4 regions of the Arthrobacter sp. efr-133-TYG-120 genome follow, and region 1 is predicted to be linked to each of the others. Evidence: riboswitches for the same ligand, from Rfam matches in the RefSeq annotation. Region 1 holds a riboswitch; each other region holds the start of a gene.
The links. Region 1 has a riboswitch for S-adenosylmethionine ahead of QRN51_RS17745 (DUF1737 domain-containing protein). Riboswitches for the same ligand answer to the same signal wherever they lie in the genome.

Region 1 (4,808 bases):
GAACCCGGACCCACCCTCGAGGAGATCGACGGTCCCGATACCGGCCTAAGCCACGAGCTCAAACTTGAGCAGATCGAAACCCAGACCCGCCCATGCCGCAGCTACGCCGAGCTCCTGCACCAGATCCGCAGGGGGCGCGGCCTCGCCAGCCATGCCGCTCGGCGCCACGGCGCTCGGATCGCCGCGTTGGCCACATCGCCCGTGGATGCTGCGTTGCACACCACTCCGGATCCCCGGTACGCCATCATGCTCGAACGGTTCGGTATCACGGCGCACGAACAGCTCACGTGCGGATTCCACGTGCACACATCGATCGAGTCCCCCGAGGAAGGCGTGATGGTCTTGGACCGCATCCGGGACAAGCTCGCGGTCTTCACGGCGATGAGCGCCAATTCTCCCTACTGGCGTGGCCTGGCCACGGGTTTTGAGAGCTATCGGACGCAGGCGTGGAACCGCTGGCCTTCGTCGGGGCCGTCAGCCATCTTCGGGTCCCTGGCTGCTTACCGACGGGTTGTCCGTAGGCTCATCGAAACGGGAGTGCTGCTGGACGAGGGGATGGTCTACTTCGACGCCAGGCTGTCCCGGCACGTTCCCACGGTGGAGGTCCGGGTGGCCGATGTCTGCCTCCGGGCCGAGGATGCGGCGCTCATCGCGGTGCTCGTCAGGGCACTGGTTGAGACTTCTGTTCGTGAATACCATGCCGGAATAGAGCCCGCTGCCGTGCCCACTGCGCTTTTGCGGATGGCGTCCTGGCAAGCAAGCAACTTCGGACTGCGTACCGAACTGCTGGACTTCGGAACCTTTCGCCCGGAACCCGCCGCCGACGTCGTCTGGTCGTTGGTGGAATACTTGGAACCCGTGCTCGCCGAACAGGGTGAATTCGACTTGGTCCAAACCGGCGTGGCAGCCATCTTGAGCCGTGGCAACGGCGCTATCGAACAGCGTGGTGTTGCCGGGCGCTGGAGCGAGAGCAACGGGAGCGCGCCCGACGCCGCCGGGCTGGCCGCCGTCGTAGAGCACGCCGTCCAGATCACGATGCGCTCAGAGAGGGACGAGAGCGACACCAAGCCGCAACCCGTCCTCACCTGGGTGCGCCAGGACTGGCGCGAAGCGCCCGGCTAGACCTGCTTGAGGGCCCGCTCGAGGTCCCCGATGAGATCGTCCACATCCTCCAGCCCCACCGAAAGCCGCACGACGCCGTCGCTCAGGCCAATTGCCGCGCGGCCTTCCGGACCCATGGCACGGTGCGTGGTGGTGGCGGGATGGGTGATGAGGGACTTGGAGTCGCCGAGGTTGTTCGAGATGTCGATGACGGCGAGCCCGTCCAGCAGCGCGAAAGCGGCCTCCTTCGCCGATCGCCCTGCGGAGGGGAGCAGCTCGAAGGTGAGCACAGTTCCGCCGGCCTTCATTTGCTTTGCGGCGAGCTCGAACTGCGGGTGCGACTTCAGCAGCGGGTACTTGACCCAGCTGATGGCCGGCTGTTCCTCGAGCCACTCGGCGATCCGCAACGCAGACGCCGAGGAGTGGTTGACACGCAGCGCCATCGTCTCCAGACCCTTGGTCAGGACCCAGGCGTTGAACGCGGAAAGCGACGGACCGGTGTGCCGCATGAGCTGCTTGACGGGACCGTCGATGAACTCCTTGGTGCCCAGGATCGCTCCGCCAAGGACCCGACCCTGGCCGTCGATGTGCTTGGTGCCCGAGTAGACAATCACGTCTGCTCCGAGATCGCCGCAGCGCTGCAGGAGGGGAGTGGCGAAGACGTTGTCGACGACCACCGTGGCGCCGGCCGCGTGGGCCAGCTCGCTCACCGCGGCGATGTCCACGATTTCCTGCATGGGGTTCGACGGCGACTCGAAGAACACTGCGGTTGTCGGCTCGGACAGGGCAGCACGCCACTGGTCCAAGTCAGGCCCGTCGACGAAGACGGTCTCGACGCCCCAGCGCGGCAGGATCTCATTGAGGATGACGAAACAGGAGCCGAAGAGCGAGCGGGCGGCAACTACGCGGTCACCGGCAGCAAGCAACGCACCGAGGGCGGTGAAGACAGCGGACATGCCCGACGCCGTCGCGAAGCACGCTTCGGTGCCTTCGAGCAGGCGGAGGCGCTCCTGGAAGGTAGCTACGGAGGGGTTGCCGTAACGGGAGTAGACGAAGCGTTCGTCCTCGCCCGTAAATGCTCGCTCGGCGGCTGCGGCGGACTCGTAGACGAAGCCGGAGTTCAGGAAGACGGCCTCGGACGTTTCCTGGAAGTTGGTACGGTCAAGACCGCCGCGGACGGCCTGGGTGTCAGGGCTCCAGCTGGCGGCGTCAGGGTTGAAAGTCACTTAGATGTTCCCCAGGTTCGTCGGAAGTCCACGGTTTTTCCAGCCGTTCACGGTTCGCTCGCCGTAGCGGTCCGGCTCGCCCTCAAAGCCCTCGAGGACGTTGTAGGAGGTGTAGCCGGCCTGGGTGGCGGCAATCGCGGCGGCGATGGAGCGCTGTCCGGAGCGGCAGAGGAAAACCAGTTCGGTGCCGTCCGCCTCCGGGGCCTGCTGCGTCAACTCTTCGATGAAACGGGTGTTGGGGATGCCTCCGGCCAGGTTCCACTGGATGAACAGGGGATCGTTCTCGGTGGCTTTGGTGTCCGGGATGCCGATGTGTGCCCACTCGCCTTCGGTGCGGACGTCCACCAGGATGGCGCCCTGCTCAAGCTTGGCCCAGGCGTCGTGCGGGCTGAGGTCGCCTGCGTAGCTCATGCGTGGCCCTCGCCGTCGAACTCTTCATCAAGCTGATCCACCGCATTGGCAACGGCGGCATCTGCGCTTGCGATTGCCGCGGGCAGGACGATGGCCTGTGCCACGATTACGTCCGTGCCGTTGAAGGTCGCGGCCGGGCTGCCGTGCAACACGTATCCCTCCGCGAGGGCGGTGGAGATCCGCTCGCAGAATTCCTTGGTGTCAGGGCCCGTGATGAGACGGTACGAGAGTTTTTCTTCGGTGGGTTCAGGCATTGGTGCTCCTCAGTCACGCTTGCAGTTCGAAAGTGTCGATACGCCGAGTAGTCACCTGAGGCACCCCGCCGGAGAGAGGGTTGCCGACCAGCAAGTCAGGGCTTCGCGCTGGTGCTCATTACTCAAGAAGAAAAATAACATCCACGACGGCGGCCTGCATCACCGGCCGTCGTCATGTTCCGTAACCGGACGGCAGCCAGGCTGGCGAGGGCTGGGGTGCCAGCGTCCTAGGACTCGGTTTCATTGGGCAGCGGTTCCAGGCTCGCCTGGATCCGGGGTGGAATGGCGTCGAACCGCGACGCTACTGCCGTAGGGGAGTGATGAAAAGTGGAACCTTGATGCTTCCGGATTTCCAGCAGTTCGTGGACGGATATCCCGGTGGCCGTGGCGAGTGCATGCAGCGAGAGGCTGTTGTGATGAGCCAATGCAAAAACCACACCCGACAAGGCTTCGAAACCTTCTGTCTCGTAGATTTCCTTCACCAGGTTGGACATGCCATTTGCATCATCGATTGATCCCGCTGACGCACCAGTCGCCATGGCCGTCAGGGACCATGCAGCAGAGTCGGGGCTGATGTAGATGCTCATGTCGATACCCTACGGACTCAGGCCCGCTTGGGGAATGGGCGATACGTTTATCTTTATGGCAGCACTCACCGACCTTGACCGCCAGCTCCTCTCCGCTCTCCGGGAGGACGGCAGGGCCTCCGTGGCGAGCCTTGCGCGCAAGCTGGGCGTTGCTCGGGCCACCGTGAATAGCCGGCTTGAGCGTCTTGTCTCCTCGGGGACCATCGTTGGCTTCACCGCGAGGGTGCGCGACGAGGTGGATCCACTTGCGATCCGGGCCATTGCGCTCATTGCCGTGGAGGGAAGGTCGGCGGACAAGGTCATTCGCCAACTCCGCGGACTTCCCGAGATTTGGGCGCTACACACCACGAACGGCGGTTGGGATCTCGTGGCCGAGTTGCGCACGGAGAGCCTCAGCGACTTTGACCAGGTGTTGGGCAGGATCCGCGGGATCGAGGGGATCGTCAATAGCGAGACGAGCCTGCTGCTCAGTTCCGTCCTGCGATAGTCGCTTTTATGACGGGCGCCTGCCGTTGATCATTGTGTGCATAAGCAGTCATCATTTTGTGCATGTTTTCAATGAAAAGTACGTACTTTGGCAATTGTGGATGCATATCGCCGCTCCGTAGCCTCGTAGCAACAGTGCTTATGAGGGAAAGGAGCGCACATGACGCGCTTTGTCGATGTCCGCAATATGGTTCGTTGGACGGCCGGACGGGGCCCGGAGACCGTCATCTCGGAGATGATGCAGTACCTGGAAGACGACTTCCAGCGGTGGGAATCTTTTGACAAGACTCCGCGAGTGGCAAGCCACACGCCATTTGGCGTCATCGAGCTGATGCCCACCAGCGACCAGGAAACCTACGGCTTCAAGTATGTAAACGGACACCCCTCGAATCCCGCGCGCGGCTTCCAGACCGTGACAGCTTTCGGTGTCCTGTCCGACGTCCACAACGGCTACCCGACGTTCCTTGCGGAGATGACAGTGCTGACAGCGTTGCGGACGGCGGCCACGTCCGGCATGGTCGCTAAGAAGCTCGCGCGCCCCGATGCCCGGATCATGGCGATGATCGGAACCGGAACCCAATCGGAGTTTCAGGCGCTGGCCTTCCGGGCGGCCCTGGGTATAAACAGTGTGAGGATCTGGGACACGGACCCGGCAGCGATGGAGAAGTTCGTCCGGAACATGGCTCCCCTCGGCTTCGACATCACCATCGCAGACTCGGCGGCCCATGCAGTGGAGGGCGCCG
Region 2 (4,808 bases), on a different contig from region 1:
AAGGCCAACCACGTGGCCAAGTTCGTGTTGGATCACCGCGGAGACGTAATGGGCGCCGCCGGAGACGCCCAGCAGTTCCGTGATTTGCGGGGCGTCCAAGTCCAGGCTTCCCGAAACGTAGCTCTTGGGTCCGGTGCCGAAGCTGTACATGGTGCTGCCGCCCGTTCCGATGACGGATCCTGTCAATGCGGGAGCCGCCTCTGGAGTGGTCCAGGAAATCAGCAGCGGTGCCCAACGGTCTCCGTAGAGCGCGGGCTGGTACGGCTTGCGCTTCTCGGAGGGGGTTTCCTTGCTGGTGCCGTCGTCAACGAATGTGAGGCCCGTAGCAGCGGCAATCTTTGCAATGGCGTCGGCGATGAGCCCCTCGGATCCGGCCGGGGCGAGAGCCGCGTTGACCACGTAGTGCAGTGGCCGGCACGGAGAGTAGCCCACGGGGGTACCGTCGGCATTGGTGGCCAGGAACTTGAAGGAGTTGCTGGCCACCGCAGGCTTGGCGGGGGAGCCAAGCGGGTGGCCGGCTTCTTCCAGGCCAGGCGGCGGCGTATCCGGCGCGCGGGCCGCCTTTGGCTGACCCTGTCCGGGAGCCCCGCCCGGCCCGGAGCTGCTTGCCGTGGCGTGGGCGGACGGGGCCAGGTTCGGAAGCAAGCCGGTGATTCCAGGGTCGCCCCGGAGGAATCCACTGACCAACACGGCTACGGCAGCGACCACCGCCACCAGCATCAAATTTCGGAACAGCGCGAGCGCGGTGCTGGGGCGCTTGGGCGGCGGGCCGCCGTCGTACCCGTAGTTTGAATGCAAGTCTTCCCCCAAATCCCTGTACCGGGCACCCCAGCGGGCCGGCGGTACTAACCGATGACAGCGCCGAAGACGAAGCCCAGCCCATACGTGGCCGCGGCCGCGCCGAGCCCGATGGCGAGCTGCCGGAGGCCGCGGGTCAGCGGCGAGGTTCCGGACAACAAGCCGACGACGGCGCCGGTCGACAGAAGCGCGATGCCCACCAGCGTACCGGCCACAGCAAGCGCCGCGAAGCCGGTCATGCCGAAGATGAACGGCAGGATGGGCACAATGGCGCCCGAAGCGAAGAAGCAGAAACTCGAGATCGCGGCGCCCCAGGCGGAGCCCACGGCCTCGTGCTCATTGACGGTTTCTTCCACTTCGGGGTGCAGGGAGAGGCTGGGATCGCAATCGCAGCTGTAGACGCCCATGCGTTCAGCGGCCCGGTGTTCGGCGGCTTCGCGGGACATGCCCCGGGCCAGATACACGAGGACCAGCTCGTTGTGCTCGATGTCCAGGGCCGGGGCTGCGGTCAGCGTGGCCTGGGTGGGGCGGGTGGCCTTGAGGAGCTCGAGCTGCGAGCGGACAGAGACATATTCGCCGGCACCCATGGACAGCGCGCCTGCCAGCAGGCCGGCGATGCCGCTGAACAGGACCACAGTGGCGGGGACGCCGGTGGCCGCCATGCCCATCACGAGTGAGAGGTTGCTGACAAGACCGTCGTTGGCGCCGAAGACGGCCGCGCGGAAAGTGCCGGACAACCTGTTGCGGCCGCGCGTCGCCAGGCCGCGGACTACTTCCTCGTGGATCTGTTCGTCAGCCGCCATGGCGCGGGTCGCTGCTGGATCCTTCGCGTAAGGCGAGCGGCCTTCAGCCCTTTGGGCGAGGGCCAGCACGAACACTGATCCAAAGTTCCGGGCGAGGAAGCCGAGCATTTGGCTTCGGATCGAGGCCGCCTTCGGCATGCCGGCATGTTCCCCGAGGAGCTTGAGCCAGTGTGCCTCGTGGCGGCCCTCGGCCTCTGCGAGTGCCAACAGGATTTCGCGTTCCTCGCCGTCGCGGCGCTGCGCCAGTTGGCGGTACACGGCGGCCTCGGCCCGCTCGTCCGCCAAGTACTGACGCCAGCGCTTGATGTCCGACGACGACGGGGGAGTCTTGGGGGCCGCTTCATCTTGCGATGGACTGCTTTGGTCCGAGCGATTGTCGGGATGCGCGTTGTCTGGATCTGTCGGGTTCTGTGGATCTGCGTGCGGGTGCACCGGGACTCCTGGGTTGCTGGGGCGGGCTTCATCGCCTCATTGCGGCTCCACTCTATCGCCAATTTCCGCGGTTTTTCGGCTGGCAATCCTCACTGGACGTTTTAGGCGCGCCTCAAAAACGGGAGGCTCCCGGGAGGCCCTTGACCGCGGTTGGGGGCAGTGCTGGGATGGATGGACAGGGTCCACGAATTGGCGGGGTAGCGTGGTGACCGGCTGCCTCATGTGCCTGTGCGATGGGCTCAGCGGCACGTCGAACGGAGGTTGCACCATGGACAGCACCGAAACCCACGCCCGCCACCCCGACCGTCCCACGGTCGAGGCCGATCCCGCCTACGACTACAGCGAAGACCTTGAGGTGGACGAGGACTGGGAGGAACAATCCGAGGTCCTCGACGACGACGAACGGGTGGTTCCGCTCGACGCAGAGGAACACCGCGAGGACGAAGAGTTCGAATAGCCCCGGGCTCGCTAAACCCGGGGAGCTAAAACGCGCTCAGGATGAAGTGCCTCTGCACGCCTGCCCGGTGCCCGGTTGCCGCCACCGTCAGGGTGAGTTTCCGTGTGGCGGGGAACCAGCGGGCGGGCTGGACCGCTTTTGAAAGGGCTTGGGTGATGAGCCGCGGCTCATGGTGCCAATAGCGTTCCAGGTTTCCGTCCACGACGAACGTGACGGAGCCTTGGGAGAGGTCGACGCCGGGAATCACCCGGACGAATTCGTCCACCCGGCGGGGGCGGTGCGACAAGAGGGTGCTGGGCTGGGTGGTGCGGCCGGCTATGGCGGTGGCGCCGTTTTCGAAAGGCATGGCCTTCTCCTGTGGAGTTGCTCTTGCCCGTTCGGTTGTCTCTGGTCCGAGCCGGGCCGCTTCTTCATCCGAACCACCCGTGAACATGGGGTTGGCGTGTGGCAAGTCGGAGCTTGGCGCCACATCTCTTGAAGCTCTTCCTACTGTACATGCGACGGCGGCGCCGCACCCCGGAAAAAGGTGCGGCGCCGCCGTCGTACTTGACTCTGTGAAACTTAGTGGCTGGCCACCGGGTGGGCCTCCAGCGGGAGTTCCTCGGTGACTCCTCCGGCGACGCGACGGTCCCATGCTTCGCGGACCTCGGGCTCCGTGGGAGGCGTCAGCAGCGAGACCACAACGTACACCAGCAACGAGGCTCCGAGGCCCCAATAGATGGGATCGTTGGCGTAGACGCCGTCTTCGCTGGGGATGATTCCCGTGGCGTAGGCGATCAGCAGGGCCAGGGTGAGTACGGACCCCACGGCCATGGACCAGGCCGCGGCAATGCCGGTGCCCCGCTTCCAGACCAGGCCGCCCAGGATGGCAACCAGCAGGCCGCCCACCAGGATGTCGTAGGCGATGGTCAGGGCGACCACGACGTCTTGCGCCGCCATGGATATCAACACGGCCACGATGCCCAGTCCGAGGACCCAGTAGCGGTTGGCCTTGACGTCGTGCTCGGGGTTCTCGGTGTCGTCGGTGTTGATGGTCTTGCCGAACCAGCTGGCCACGAACGGGACCACGTCGGCGCGGGCAACGGTCGCCGCGGCGATGAGGGCTCCGGAAGCCGTGGACATCATGGCCGCGACCGCAGCGGCCATCACGAGGCCGCCGATGCCGATCGGCAGGATGTGCGTGGCAACCTCGGCGTAGACGACGTCCTTGCCGAGGGCCTTCACGTCGATGTTGGGCAGTGCCACGCGGGCGGCAAGGCCGATCAATGCGCCGGCGACGCCGTACAGGACGCAGTAGATACCCGCGGTGGCACCGCCCCAACGGGCCACCTTGGGAGTCTTGGCGGTGAAGACGCGCTGCCAGATGTCCTGGCCGATCAGCAGGCCCAGGGTGTAGACCACGAAGTACGTGATGATGGTTTGTGCTCCGATGCCGTCCAACTGGAAGAAGCTGGCGTCAACGCGGGCACGGATGCCATCGAAGCCGCCTGCGGCGTTCAGGACGAACGGGAGCATGAGGAAGAAGATGCCCACGGTCTTGATGATGAACTGCACCTGGTCGGCGAGGGTGATGGACCACATGCCGCCGATCGTTGAGTAGACCAGGACGATTGCGCCGCCGACGGCGATGGCGAGCCAGCGCTCCCAGCCGAAGAGGACAACGAAGATGGTGGCGTAGGCGCCCGTGGACGTGGCGCACAACATCAGGGTGTAGGCGAGCATGACGATGCCGGAAGTCTGTGTGGCGCGCTGTCCGTAACGCAGGCTGAGCATCTGGGAGACCGTGTAGATCTTCAGCCGCTGGATGGTGCCGGCGAAAAGCAGGCTCAGGAGGAGCACGCCCGAACCGATCGCGACAACCAGCCACATGCCGGAGACGCCGAACTTGTAGCCGAGGCCGACGCCGCCAACCGTCGATGCGCCGCCGAGGACGACTGCGGCCATGGTGCCGGTGTAGAGCATCGGACCGAGGCGGCGTCCTGCCACGAGGAAGTCGCTGTTGTTCTTGGTGCGCGACTTGCCCCACCAGCCGAAGGCCAGCATGGCGAGCAAATACACCACCACGATCGCAATATTGATGAACGAAGAGTCCACGGTTGGCTCCTGAAAGTGATGCGCAGAGCCCTTGGGGATTCCGACGCCGGTCCGCTGGGTTTCGTTGCGGGTTGCGGAAGGTCTCTGCGCTGGTGATTGGGGAGAGTAGTCTGTGATGTATGCCTCACAAACAACACTTGTTGCCTATGAGGATACGTAGTGATGCGAGTAACAGTCAAGGTGCTGTCTCGCCCAGCGGACTCATCGGCGCTCCTCCAGCTTGC
Region 3 (4,808 bases), on a different contig from region 1:
AAGGAAATCGTGCCATCGGACCCCACCGGCGTGATCGCGAAATTCGGGACGATCTGCCCTGGGGCAAAATTCAGGTTCGAGGTCGCCGGACGATTTGTTCCGCCGGCGTACGCGGTGATGAAGCCGTTCGACGTCGGGTTGGCCACCGTGATGTTCATTGCGACAGCGGAAACTCCGGTCGCCGGGAGGCCGCCGCGTCCAGCAACCTTGACGCTGATCGTCTGTCCGGGGGCGACCGGCCCGTTGACGCCACCGGTCCCGTCCCGCGTGTCAAGCTGCCTGCAGGGGGTTGTAGCCGCAAATCCGCCCAACGGGTCTTGCGACGGCGAAAAGAGCGACGGGCTGACGTACAGCAGCCGGTTAGGCATGCAGTTTCCGGTCGACTGGACTATTCCGGCTGTTGCGCCGACGGTCAACGTTGCCGAGACCTGCGCGGGGCTCCACGAGGGATGCATGGCGAGGAGCATCGCGGCCGCTCCTGCCGCATGCGGAGAGGCCATCGAGGTTCCGTTCAGGACAGCCGTTGCGGTATTTGACGTCTGCCAATCCGAGGTGATCTGGACTCCTGGTGCGTACAGGTCGACGCAGGGACCGTAGTTGGAGAACGATGCCTGCCGGTCGAAGCTGTCGCTCGCGGCCACCGTGATCGCGGCAGCCACGCGGCTGGGGGACAGCGTGCACGCGTCCGTGCTGGAATTGCCGGCCGCCAAGGTGACGATAATGCCGCTATTGATCGCGCCCTGGACAGCGTCGTCCAGGCTCTGGTTCGCAGGTCCGGAGAGGCTGAGGTTGGCGACGGCGGGTTGGCCGGGCTGGTGCTGCTGGACCATCCAATCGAGGCCGGCTATGACGTCGGAGGAGTATCCCGTACCGTCGCAACCAAGGACCCGCACCGGCACGATGGTTGCCGACTTGGCCATGCCGTAGGTGCTGCCGGCTGTGATGCCTGCTACGTGCGTCCCGTGGCCGGCGTCGGGCATTGCCGGATCGGTGCAGGGGGCATTGGCGGGCTGCCCCGAGAAGGCACTCCACCCCGCGGTCACCCGACCGCCGAAGTCCACATGGGTGCCAAGCACCCCGTTGTCCACAATGTAGACCTGAACCCCGGCGCCGCTCGAAGGCGGGGTGTAGCTCCCGGACAAAGGGAGGGTGCGCTGATCGGTCCGGTCGAGGTTCCAGGGTGCCGGCGCTTGGGTGTCCGAAATCCGTACCGGGGTGTCCCGCTCGACCGATGCCACGTGGCTCGACTTCGCCAACGCAGCGGCCTTCGCTGGCGTCGCCGTGACGACCGCGGCCTTCACGGCATGCGTGAACGTTTTGTCCACCGAGACTCCCTGCGAGCGCAGCTCCGCGGTCTTCCCGTCAACGTCGGTGCCTTCGGCGTAGTGGACCATGTATCTGTCTTCGCCTGCTGCCGGAGTCGTGTCGGCGTGCGCCGGCAGCGGCACTCCCACGGTGAAACCTGATACCAGCAAGAACAGGGCTATTGGAACGACGCCGGATGGCTTTTTCACGAGCTTCAATCTTCCTGTGACGCACAGTGGCGGCGGAGACATCCGAAGGATGCAGACTGCTGCGCCCAATTCTATCTCCAGTCACACAGGCATCACCCGTCTCTTCAATTTCAGACATCCACAACCCCGGCTTCGTGAACAAAACGCGGCCAAGTGTCACAAAGCTGTCATAATCTTCGTCAGAAGGGGTCCGGTTTTCCTAGACTCTTCCCATAGGTCATGAGTGCCAGCGACAGCCCCGGCTTGCTGGCCGGCAACCCTCCTTTCGCGGCGGGGTGCCCCGGGTGAAGACCTGGCCCTTCGCTGTGTTGGCGGCGGGCAAGCGCGATGTGAGGTGTCGACGAATGACAATTGCTGCAACAGCCATACCCCTTTCAGGTACCCAGGACGGAACCCTCAAGTATGTTTCCGTAGGAGGGCTCGAACTGGAGGCCGGGGGTTTCCTCCCTGAGGTCGTCCTTGCGTACGAGACATGGGGCCGGCTCAACGCCGACGCTTCCAACGCCGTCCTCGTGGAGCATGCACTGACCGGCAGCACCCATGTGGCCCGTGGCGAGAGCGACGAAGAAGGCTGGTGGGAGCAACTCGTTGGTCCCGGCGCCACCATCGACACGGACCGCTACTTCGTAGTCTCCGTCAACATCGTGGGAGGCTGCTACGGCAGCACCGGGCCGTCGTCGAGCGCTCCTGACGGCAAGCCATGGGGCTCCCGCTTCCCGCTTGTGACCCTGCGGGACAGCACTGTAGCCGAAGCCCGGCTCGCCGACGCCTTGGGGATCCACAGCTGGCACACCGTGGTGGGCGGGTCCATGGGCGGTGCCCGCGCACTGGAGTGGGCCGTCAGCTATCCGGACCGCGTCAAGCGATGTGCCGTGATTTCGATCGGGGCGTACAGCACTGCCGAACAGATTGCGTTCGCGCAGGCCCAGACGCTCGCCATCCGGCAGGACGCCGACTTCAAGGGCGGCGACTACTATGGCCAGGCCGCGCCCGAGGCGGGGCTGGCCCTCGCCCGGCGGATCGCCCACATCACCTACCGTTCGGCGGATGAACTGGACTTCCGCTTCGGCAGGAACGCCCAAGGCGGCGAGGCACCCCTACAGGCTGCGGCCTTAGGGGACCGGGGCCGCTACCAGGTGGAGAGCTACCTCGACCACCAGGGACGCAAGCTGGTCCAGCGCTTCGACGCCAACAGCTACATCGCCATCACTGAGGCGCTCATGAGCCACGACATCACTCGCGGCCGGGGCTCATTGGAGGACGCGTTGTCCGTGGCCACGGCGAAGTTCTTCGTTGCCTCGGTGGACTCGGATCGGCTCTATTTCCCGGAACAATCGCACGAGCTGGCCAAGGCCTTGCCCGGAGAAGTCCCCGTTCATGTGATCGAGGCGCCCATCGGGCACGACGGTTTCCTCACCGAGATCGGCCAGCTCGGCCCCCAGCTGCGGGAGGCGTTCTTCGGCTGAATCAGCCGTTCATGATCTCCTGGCGGAGCTTCATGTAGTCCTCCATGGCAATTTTCCCGTCGCTATACTCCTGGTCGAGTTCGGCCAGTTTCCGTGCCCGGTAGCCTTGCGGCGCGCTGTCCGGCTGGGGCGCGCTGTTCGCTTGCGGAGTAGCCGACGACCGCGGAGCGGCCTGAGGTGCGGGCATTCCCACCGGGGGTTGCGGCTCAGCCGGGAAGATGACCGGGGGTTGCTCCGGGTATCCGACGGGGTAGTGCTGCGGAGGATAGGGCTGCCCGGGGTAATCCTGCGGAGGGAAGTCCCGGAGCCTGCGCTGGCGCGATCGGTTGTACATGCGGATCCCCATGGGAATCAGCCAGGAGCAGACGATGATCCAGAAGATCACATTGTTCACAGTGGAGGGCCTCCCTAGTCTTTCACCAGCTTAGCCCCGCTCCCTGTGACCCACACGGCTCCCGTTCAGCTCCGGGGCAGGATGGTGTCGGCAGGACCGAAGACGGGTCCCGGCGTCGGGCGTTTCGGCAGGATGCCGTCGCCGGAGGAGCGGTGCCGGATCCGACGGATGACCCACGGGACAAAATACTCCCGTGCCCATACGAGGTCGCCCGAGCGGGCCTCGCGCCAACTCCGCTGGGGGAGTGGCTTGGGGAACAGCGGCTCGAGGTTGTGCGGCACGTTGAGCGAATCGAGGACCATCGCCGCGACGGTGTGATGGCCGAGCGGCGAGAAGTGCAGGCGGTCTTCGTCCCACATCTGGGAGTTGGAGAGTTGCCGCAGGGACCACATATCGGCGATCACGGCATCGTGGCGGGCGGCCACCGTGCGGAGGTTTTCGTTGTAGATGGCCACTTTGCCGCGGATCCGGCCGAGGACCGATGACGCGGTGTCCGGACCGTTGAAGAGAACCACGGTGGCACCGTCGGAACTCAGGGTCTGCACTGCGGCATCGAGTTTCTCGGCCAAGGCGTCGGGATCGCCGCCGGGACGGATGAGGTCGTTGCCGCCTGCGGAGATGCTCACGAGGTCCGGCTTGAGGTCCATGCACGGGCCAAGTTGTTCGTCGAGGATCTGCTGGAGCAACCGCCCGCGGATGGCCAGGTTGGCGTAGGCGAAATCCCGGTGCCCCCGGCTCAGTTCCTCGGCTACGCGGTCGGCCCAGCCGCGATGTCCCCCGGGGTTGTTGGGCTCGGGGTCGCCGATCCCTTCGGTAAAGGAATCACCCAATGCCACGTAGCGGGTCCACGGATGAATCCTTTCGTCCGGCTTTGGTCCCACCGTGGGATCAATGTCACTCACGTCCATATCCTGCCTCTTGCTGCAACGCCACGCGCCCGTAGCTTGTTACTCATGGGTAACTGCAAGAATAGTCCCATGAGTCAAGCTTCCGCCTTTCCTGCCCCGGTCGTTTTGTGGTCCCACGAAGAGGAGGAGCGGGCTGGCAAGCCATTGCTGGTCCTGTTGCACGGTTACGGGTCCAACGAGCAGGACCTCTTCAGCCTTGCAGGCTTGTTGCCCCAGGACTTCGTCGTCGCTTCGCTCCGTGCGCCGATCGCGACGGGCCCGGGCTTCACGTGGTTCCCGCTCACGGCGTCCATCGACTATTCCCTCGATGCCGTCAAGGACGCCGCGGAGTACGTGTTTTCCTGGTTGGACTCCTTCAAGTCCAACCACAGCTCGGTGACGCTTCTCGGCTTTTCCATGGGTATGGCCATGGCCACCTCGCTGTTGCGGCAGCGCCCGGCGGACTTTGCCGCCGTCGTCGGGCTTTCAGGCTTCGCCGTCGACGCCGATGCGGACCCCGCATTCCGCGACGCCGAACTGGACGGTT
Region 4 (4,808 bases), on a different contig from region 1:
CCAGCCACGACGACGCCGTGATCGGGCGTATCATCACAGTCGACCGCGGGCGCTACACCGCGATCGTGGGCGAAAGCTCGGACAACGAGCGCATCGTCATCGCGGCCCGCGCCCGGGAGCTCCGTCGCTCCCCTGTGGTTCCCGGAGACTTCGTAGCGCTCGTCGGCGATGTGTCCGGAGCACCGGACACCCTCGCCCGCCTCGTGCGCGTCGAGGAGCGAAAGACCCTCCTGCGGCGAAGTGCCGATGACACGGATCCGATCGAGCGGGCCGTCGTCGCCAACGCCGACCAGCTCGTGGTGGTGGTTGCGGCAGCCAATCCGGAACCACGCACCGGATTCATCGACCGCGCCTTGGTGGCAGCGTACGACGCCGGAATCGAGCCGCTGCTGCTCGTCACCAAGGCAGATGTCAAGGATCCGACGGAACTACTCGCCAACTATGTGAGCCTCGGTTTCCCCATCATCATCAGCCGGACGGCCGACGCAGGCGCCTCCGGAATCGACGCCCGCTCCGACGACGGCCTGTCCGCCCGCCTCGACAGTGACGCCGTCGGCCAGTTGCGGGACTACCTCGACGGCAAGGTCACCGTCCTCCTGGGCCATTCAGGCGTCGGGAAGTCCACTATGGTGAACGCCCTCACCGGGGCCGAGCGCGCCACAGGCGGGGTCAACGCCGTGACGGGGCGCGGACGCCACACCTCGTCCTCTGCCCTCGCACTGAAGCTCAGCGACGCCCCTGGCGGAAGCTGGATCATCGATACGCCCGGCATCCGTTCTTTCGGCCTCGCCCACGTGAACCCGGACCGCATCCTGCACGCCTTCCCGGACCTGGAGCCGGGGACGGAAAGGTGCGAGCGTGGTTGCAAGCACGATGCCTCCGCCGTTCGATGCGGGCTGGATTCCTGGGTCGCCGAAGGCCACGCGGGCGAGGCCGGCCCCGCCCGCCTTGCATCGCTCCGCAGGCTCCTTGGTGCGGACCCGCGCATGGAAGCCCAAGAGGCCAAGGAACTGGGTACGGTCAACTAACTCAGCGCATGCCGTCCTACCTCCCCGGCTCACCGGCGAATAGACGGTAGTTTGGAACCATGACCCAACCCGATTCGAGCTACAACGACGACCTACGGCTGGCCCATGTGCTGGCCGATTCCGTCGATTCCCTGACAATGGAGCGGTTCAAGGCGCTGGACCTCCAGGTGGAGACCAAACCCGACCTGAGCCCAGTCACCGATGCCGACAAAGCCGCCGAGGAAGCAATCCGTGGGCAGCTCTCCCGCTCCCGGCCCCGCGACGCCGTCCTCGGCGAAGAATTCGGCAGCACGGGCCACGGCTCCAGGCGTTGGATCATCGATCCCATCGATGGGACCAAGAACTTCGTGCGCGGCGTACCCGTCTGGGCTACGCTCATCGCCCTCGTGGACGAGGGCGAAGTAGTAGTGGGGCTCGTGAGCGCTCCGGCGCTCGGCAAGCGTTGGTGGGCGGCCAAGGGCTCCGGCGCCTACATGGGCCGGTCGCTGGCCGCCGCCACCCGGTTGAAAGTTTCCAACGTGTCCCGGCTCGAAGACGCCTCGCTTTCCTACTCCGAGCTTTCCGAGTGGAAGCAGCACGGGAAGCTGGACAACTTCCTGGGCCTCGAGAACGATGTCTGGCGCAGCCGTGCGTACGGCGATTTCTGGTCCTACTGTCTCGTTGCCGAGGGCGCCGTGGACATCGCCGCCGAACCGGAACTCCAGGTCTACGACATGGCCGCCTTGGTGCCGATCGTCACCGAGGCCGGCGGACGCTTCACATCCCTGGATGGCGCGGACGGCCCCTTCGGCGGAAACGCCGTCGCCACGAACTCGATCCTCCATTCCGAGGTCCTCAAGAGGCTCAACCCCGAACTCGACGACCTTCTGTAGCCCCTCCTGTTCACTGAATAAACGACGGCGGACGCCCCCTTTTAGGGGCGTCCGCTGCTTTTTCTTCGGCTGAAGGCACATTTTTCGGGCGGTGTAACAATCCGCTTAACAATCGCGGTCACATTGGAACCCGCCTCGCCGGTGTCCTACTCTCTTTACAGGTCACGAGTGCCAGCGCGAAACCCCGGTTTGCTGGCCGGCAACCCTCCATCGCGGCGGGGTGCCCCGGGTGACGACCCGGCCGGTCCGGAACGGATGCGGCAAGCGCGGACCCCCTGCACGCAGGGGTCCCTCTTGAGTGAGGTCCCATGAGCACAGCCACAATTACTTCTACGGCTCTTTCGCAGCACCACGAAACCGCACAGCAGCTGCCTCGGGCATCCCGCCCGCTGGCCGCGGTCACCGGCGCGGAGTTGCAGGCACCCCTGATCCAGGGCGGCCACATCCGCTACGCCAACCTTGACTACGGCGCATCCGCACCTGCCCTGACGGTTGTTTCCGCGTACCTCAACGAGATCCTGCCGTACTACGCGAGTGTGCACCGCGGCGCAGGCTACGCCTCCCAAATCAGCACCTCCGTCTACGAAAACGCCCGCAACATCGTCCGTGACTTTGTTGGCGGACGGCCGGACGATTCCGTCATTTTCACGCGCAACACCACCGATTCCCTCAATCTCCTGGCCGGCTGCCTGCCGGTCACAGACGGCAAGCACACCGACGAAGTCCTTTACCTGGACATCGAGCACCACGCAAACCTGCTGCCGTGGCAAGGCGTCCCCCACCGAAGCATTGTTGCCGCGGAAACCTTGTCGGAGACCGTAGCCAATGTCCGCACAGCCCTCTCCCATGGTGGCGTCAGCCTCCTGGCTGTCACCGGCGCGTCGAATGTGACCGGCGAAATCCTGCCCATCAAGGAACTAGCTGCCTTGGCCCACGAATTCGGGGCGCGGATTGTGGTGGACGCGGCGCAACTTGCCCCGCATCGCCGCATCAACATCGCCGCCGCGGATGTCGACTACTTGGTTTTCTCGGGGCACAAGCTTTATGCCCCGTTCGGCGCGGGAGTCCTGGTGGGCCGTCCCGACTGGCTCGACGCCGGCACGCCGCACCTGGCAGGAGGCGGCGCCGTCCGGGAGGCACGCCTCGATTCCGTCAGCTGGGCCACGGGACCGGCCAGGCACGAAGGCGGCTCGCCGAACGTTCTCGGTGCGGCCACCCTCGCCCGGGCCACACAAGTCATCGCCAGCCTCGACCACGACGAATGGCACGCCCACGAGGCCGCCATCCGCTCGCACCTGGTCGAAGGCCTCAAGGAAATCGACGGCGTGACCGTGCACCAGATCTTCAGCGACACCGATCCCGAGGACACCATCGGCGTCGTGAACTTCTCGCTCCAGGGCTACGACGCCGGACTTGTGGCGGCCTATCTTGCGGCCGAGCACGGCATTGGCCTGCGCGACGGGCGCTTTTGCGCCCACCCGCTGCTCAAGCGCCTCGGTCTTCCCTCCGGATCCCTCCGGGCCAGTTTCGGCGTAGGATCGCGTTTGGAAGACGCCACTCGGCTCATCGCGGGCATCCAGGCGCTCAAGAGCAATGGCCTCGGTTGGGACTACGTGGTGGACGCCGGCCGTTGGGTGCCCGCGAACGATCACCGCAGCTACCCGGAATGGGCTCCCAACACTCCCGGGACCGCGGGCGCAGCTCCGTGCAGCACCGACTGATTGCGGTAGATTCGTAGGGTATTTTTTCCTGTCCTACGAAGGAGTTTCCGCGTGGCCCCGCGACCCAAAGGCACGTCAGCCGGCCCCAAGCTCTATGAGGAACGGCGCCTTGAACTCGGTCAGAGTTTCCAGGACGGCGGAGAGCACTATGACCGTGTCCGGCCCGGATACCCCGCGGATTCAGCTGACTGGCTGCTGCCGGAAGGCGCGCGGGACGCGGCAGACATCGGCGCGGGCACCGGAAAGTTCACAGCGCTCCTCGTCGAGCGCGGGCTGGCGGTGTCCGCAGTGGACCCCTCCACGGACATGCTCACGCAACTGCGCAAAACGTATCCACAAGTGATCGCCCTGGAGGGCACGGCCGAGGCAACTGGACTCGCGGACTCAGCATTCGACGTCGTCAGCGTTGCCCAGGCATGGCACTGGTGCGATCCCCTCGCCGCCAGCACCGAGATCGCCCGGATCCTTCGGCCCCAGGGTGTGATCGGCTTGATCTGGAACCAGCTGGACACGTCGGTGCTCTGGGTCCATCGTTTGTCTCGCATCATGCATGCCGGCGATGTCCACAAACCGGACTTCCGGCCTGTGGTGGGCCGGGAGTTCACGGGCCTCGAAAGCCATGTGACGCGTTGGGAGGATCCCGTGACTCCGGCGGATATCCTCGAACTCGTGAAGTCGCGCAGTTACTACCTGAGGGCGAATGAGACCACCCGGGCCAAGGTGACGGGCAATCTCGAGTGGTACCTTTTCGAGCATCTGGGCCATGCCGAGGGCGAGGTCATCCCCTTGCCCTATCTCACGCAGAGCTGGCGGGCGCGCAAAGCCTGATGCGGCCTGTTCACGATAGGCTTGGAACCGTGAAGACCAGTGCGCCCTCCTCCTCGATCGAGGACTACGTCAAGGTCATCTACTCCTTCACGGAGTGGCAGGACAAACCCATCACGTCCTCACAGCTCGCGCAACGGCTCGGCGTCGCCAATTCCTCCGTCTCGGAGATGGTCCGCAAGCTCAAGGACCAAGGGCTGGTGGACCACCAGCCCTACAGCGCCATTTCCTTGACCCCCCAGGGAATGCAGCTTGCCCTGGGCATGGTCCGCCGCCACCGCCTGATCGAGACCTACCTCGTGAGGGAGTTGGGCTACAGCTGGGACGAAGTCCATGACGAGGCCGAGATGCTCGAACACGCC

Region 2: it holds a riboswitch for S-adenosylmethionine, as region 1 does, so the genes downstream of both, QRN51_RS09910 (hypothetical protein) here and QRN51_RS17745 (DUF1737 domain-containing protein) in region 1, are expected to answer to the same signal.
Region 3: it holds a riboswitch for S-adenosylmethionine, as region 1 does, so the genes downstream of both, metX (homoserine O-acetyltransferase MetX) here and QRN51_RS17745 (DUF1737 domain-containing protein) in region 1, are expected to answer to the same signal.
Region 4: it holds a riboswitch for S-adenosylmethionine, as region 1 does, so the genes downstream of both, QRN51_RS02220 (aminotransferase class V-fold PLP-dependent enzyme) here and QRN51_RS17745 (DUF1737 domain-containing protein) in region 1, are expected to answer to the same signal.

The regions. Positions count from the first base shown of each region.
Region 1 is NZ_JARVRI010000031.1:60,261-65,068, forward strand. It holds gene QRN51_RS17730 (glutamate--cysteine ligase 2) at 1-1,122, shown strand, start outside; gene QRN51_RS17735 (O-succinylhomoserine sulfhydrylase) at 1,119-2,327, opposite strand; gene QRN51_RS17740 (rhodanese-like domain-containing protein) at 2,328-2,738, opposite strand; gene QRN51_RS17745 (DUF1737 domain-containing protein) at 2,735-2,992, opposite strand; SAM riboswitch class IV at 3,003-3,115, opposite strand; gene QRN51_RS17750 (hypothetical protein) at 3,220-3,579, opposite strand; gene QRN51_RS17755 (Lrp/AsnC family transcriptional regulator) at 3,635-4,066, shown strand; gene ocd (ornithine cyclodeaminase) at 4,226-4,808, shown strand, end outside.
Region 2 is NZ_JARVRI010000014.1:356,658-361,465, forward strand. It holds gene QRN51_RS09895 (matrixin family metalloprotease) at 1-798, opposite strand, end outside; gene QRN51_RS09900 (VIT1/CCC1 transporter family protein) at 846-2,033, opposite strand; gene QRN51_RS09905 (hypothetical protein) at 2,302-2,490, shown strand; gene QRN51_RS09910 (hypothetical protein) at 2,516-2,836, opposite strand; SAM riboswitch class IV at 2,851-2,970, opposite strand; gene QRN51_RS09915 (sodium:solute symporter family protein) at 3,052-4,584, opposite strand.
Region 3 is NZ_JARVRI010000015.1:15,567-20,374, reverse strand. It holds gene QRN51_RS10270 (S8 family peptidase) at 1-1,514, opposite strand, end outside; SAM riboswitch class IV at 1,730-1,845, shown strand; gene metX (homoserine O-acetyltransferase MetX) at 1,859-2,980, shown strand; gene QRN51_RS10260 (hypothetical protein) at 2,982-3,374, opposite strand; gene QRN51_RS10255 (SGNH/GDSL hydrolase family protein) at 3,440-4,282, opposite strand; gene QRN51_RS10250 (alpha/beta hydrolase) at 4,352-4,808, shown strand, end outside.
Region 4 is NZ_JARVRI010000002.1:204,375-209,182, forward strand. It holds gene rsgA (ribosome small subunit-dependent GTPase A) at 1-1,028, shown strand, start outside; gene hisN (histidinol-phosphatase) at 1,088-1,900, shown strand; SAM riboswitch class IV at 2,061-2,173, shown strand; gene QRN51_RS02220 (aminotransferase class V-fold PLP-dependent enzyme) at 2,209-3,621, shown strand; gene QRN51_RS02225 (class I SAM-dependent methyltransferase) at 3,673-4,449, shown strand; gene QRN51_RS02230 (metal-dependent transcriptional regulator) at 4,479-4,808, shown strand, end outside.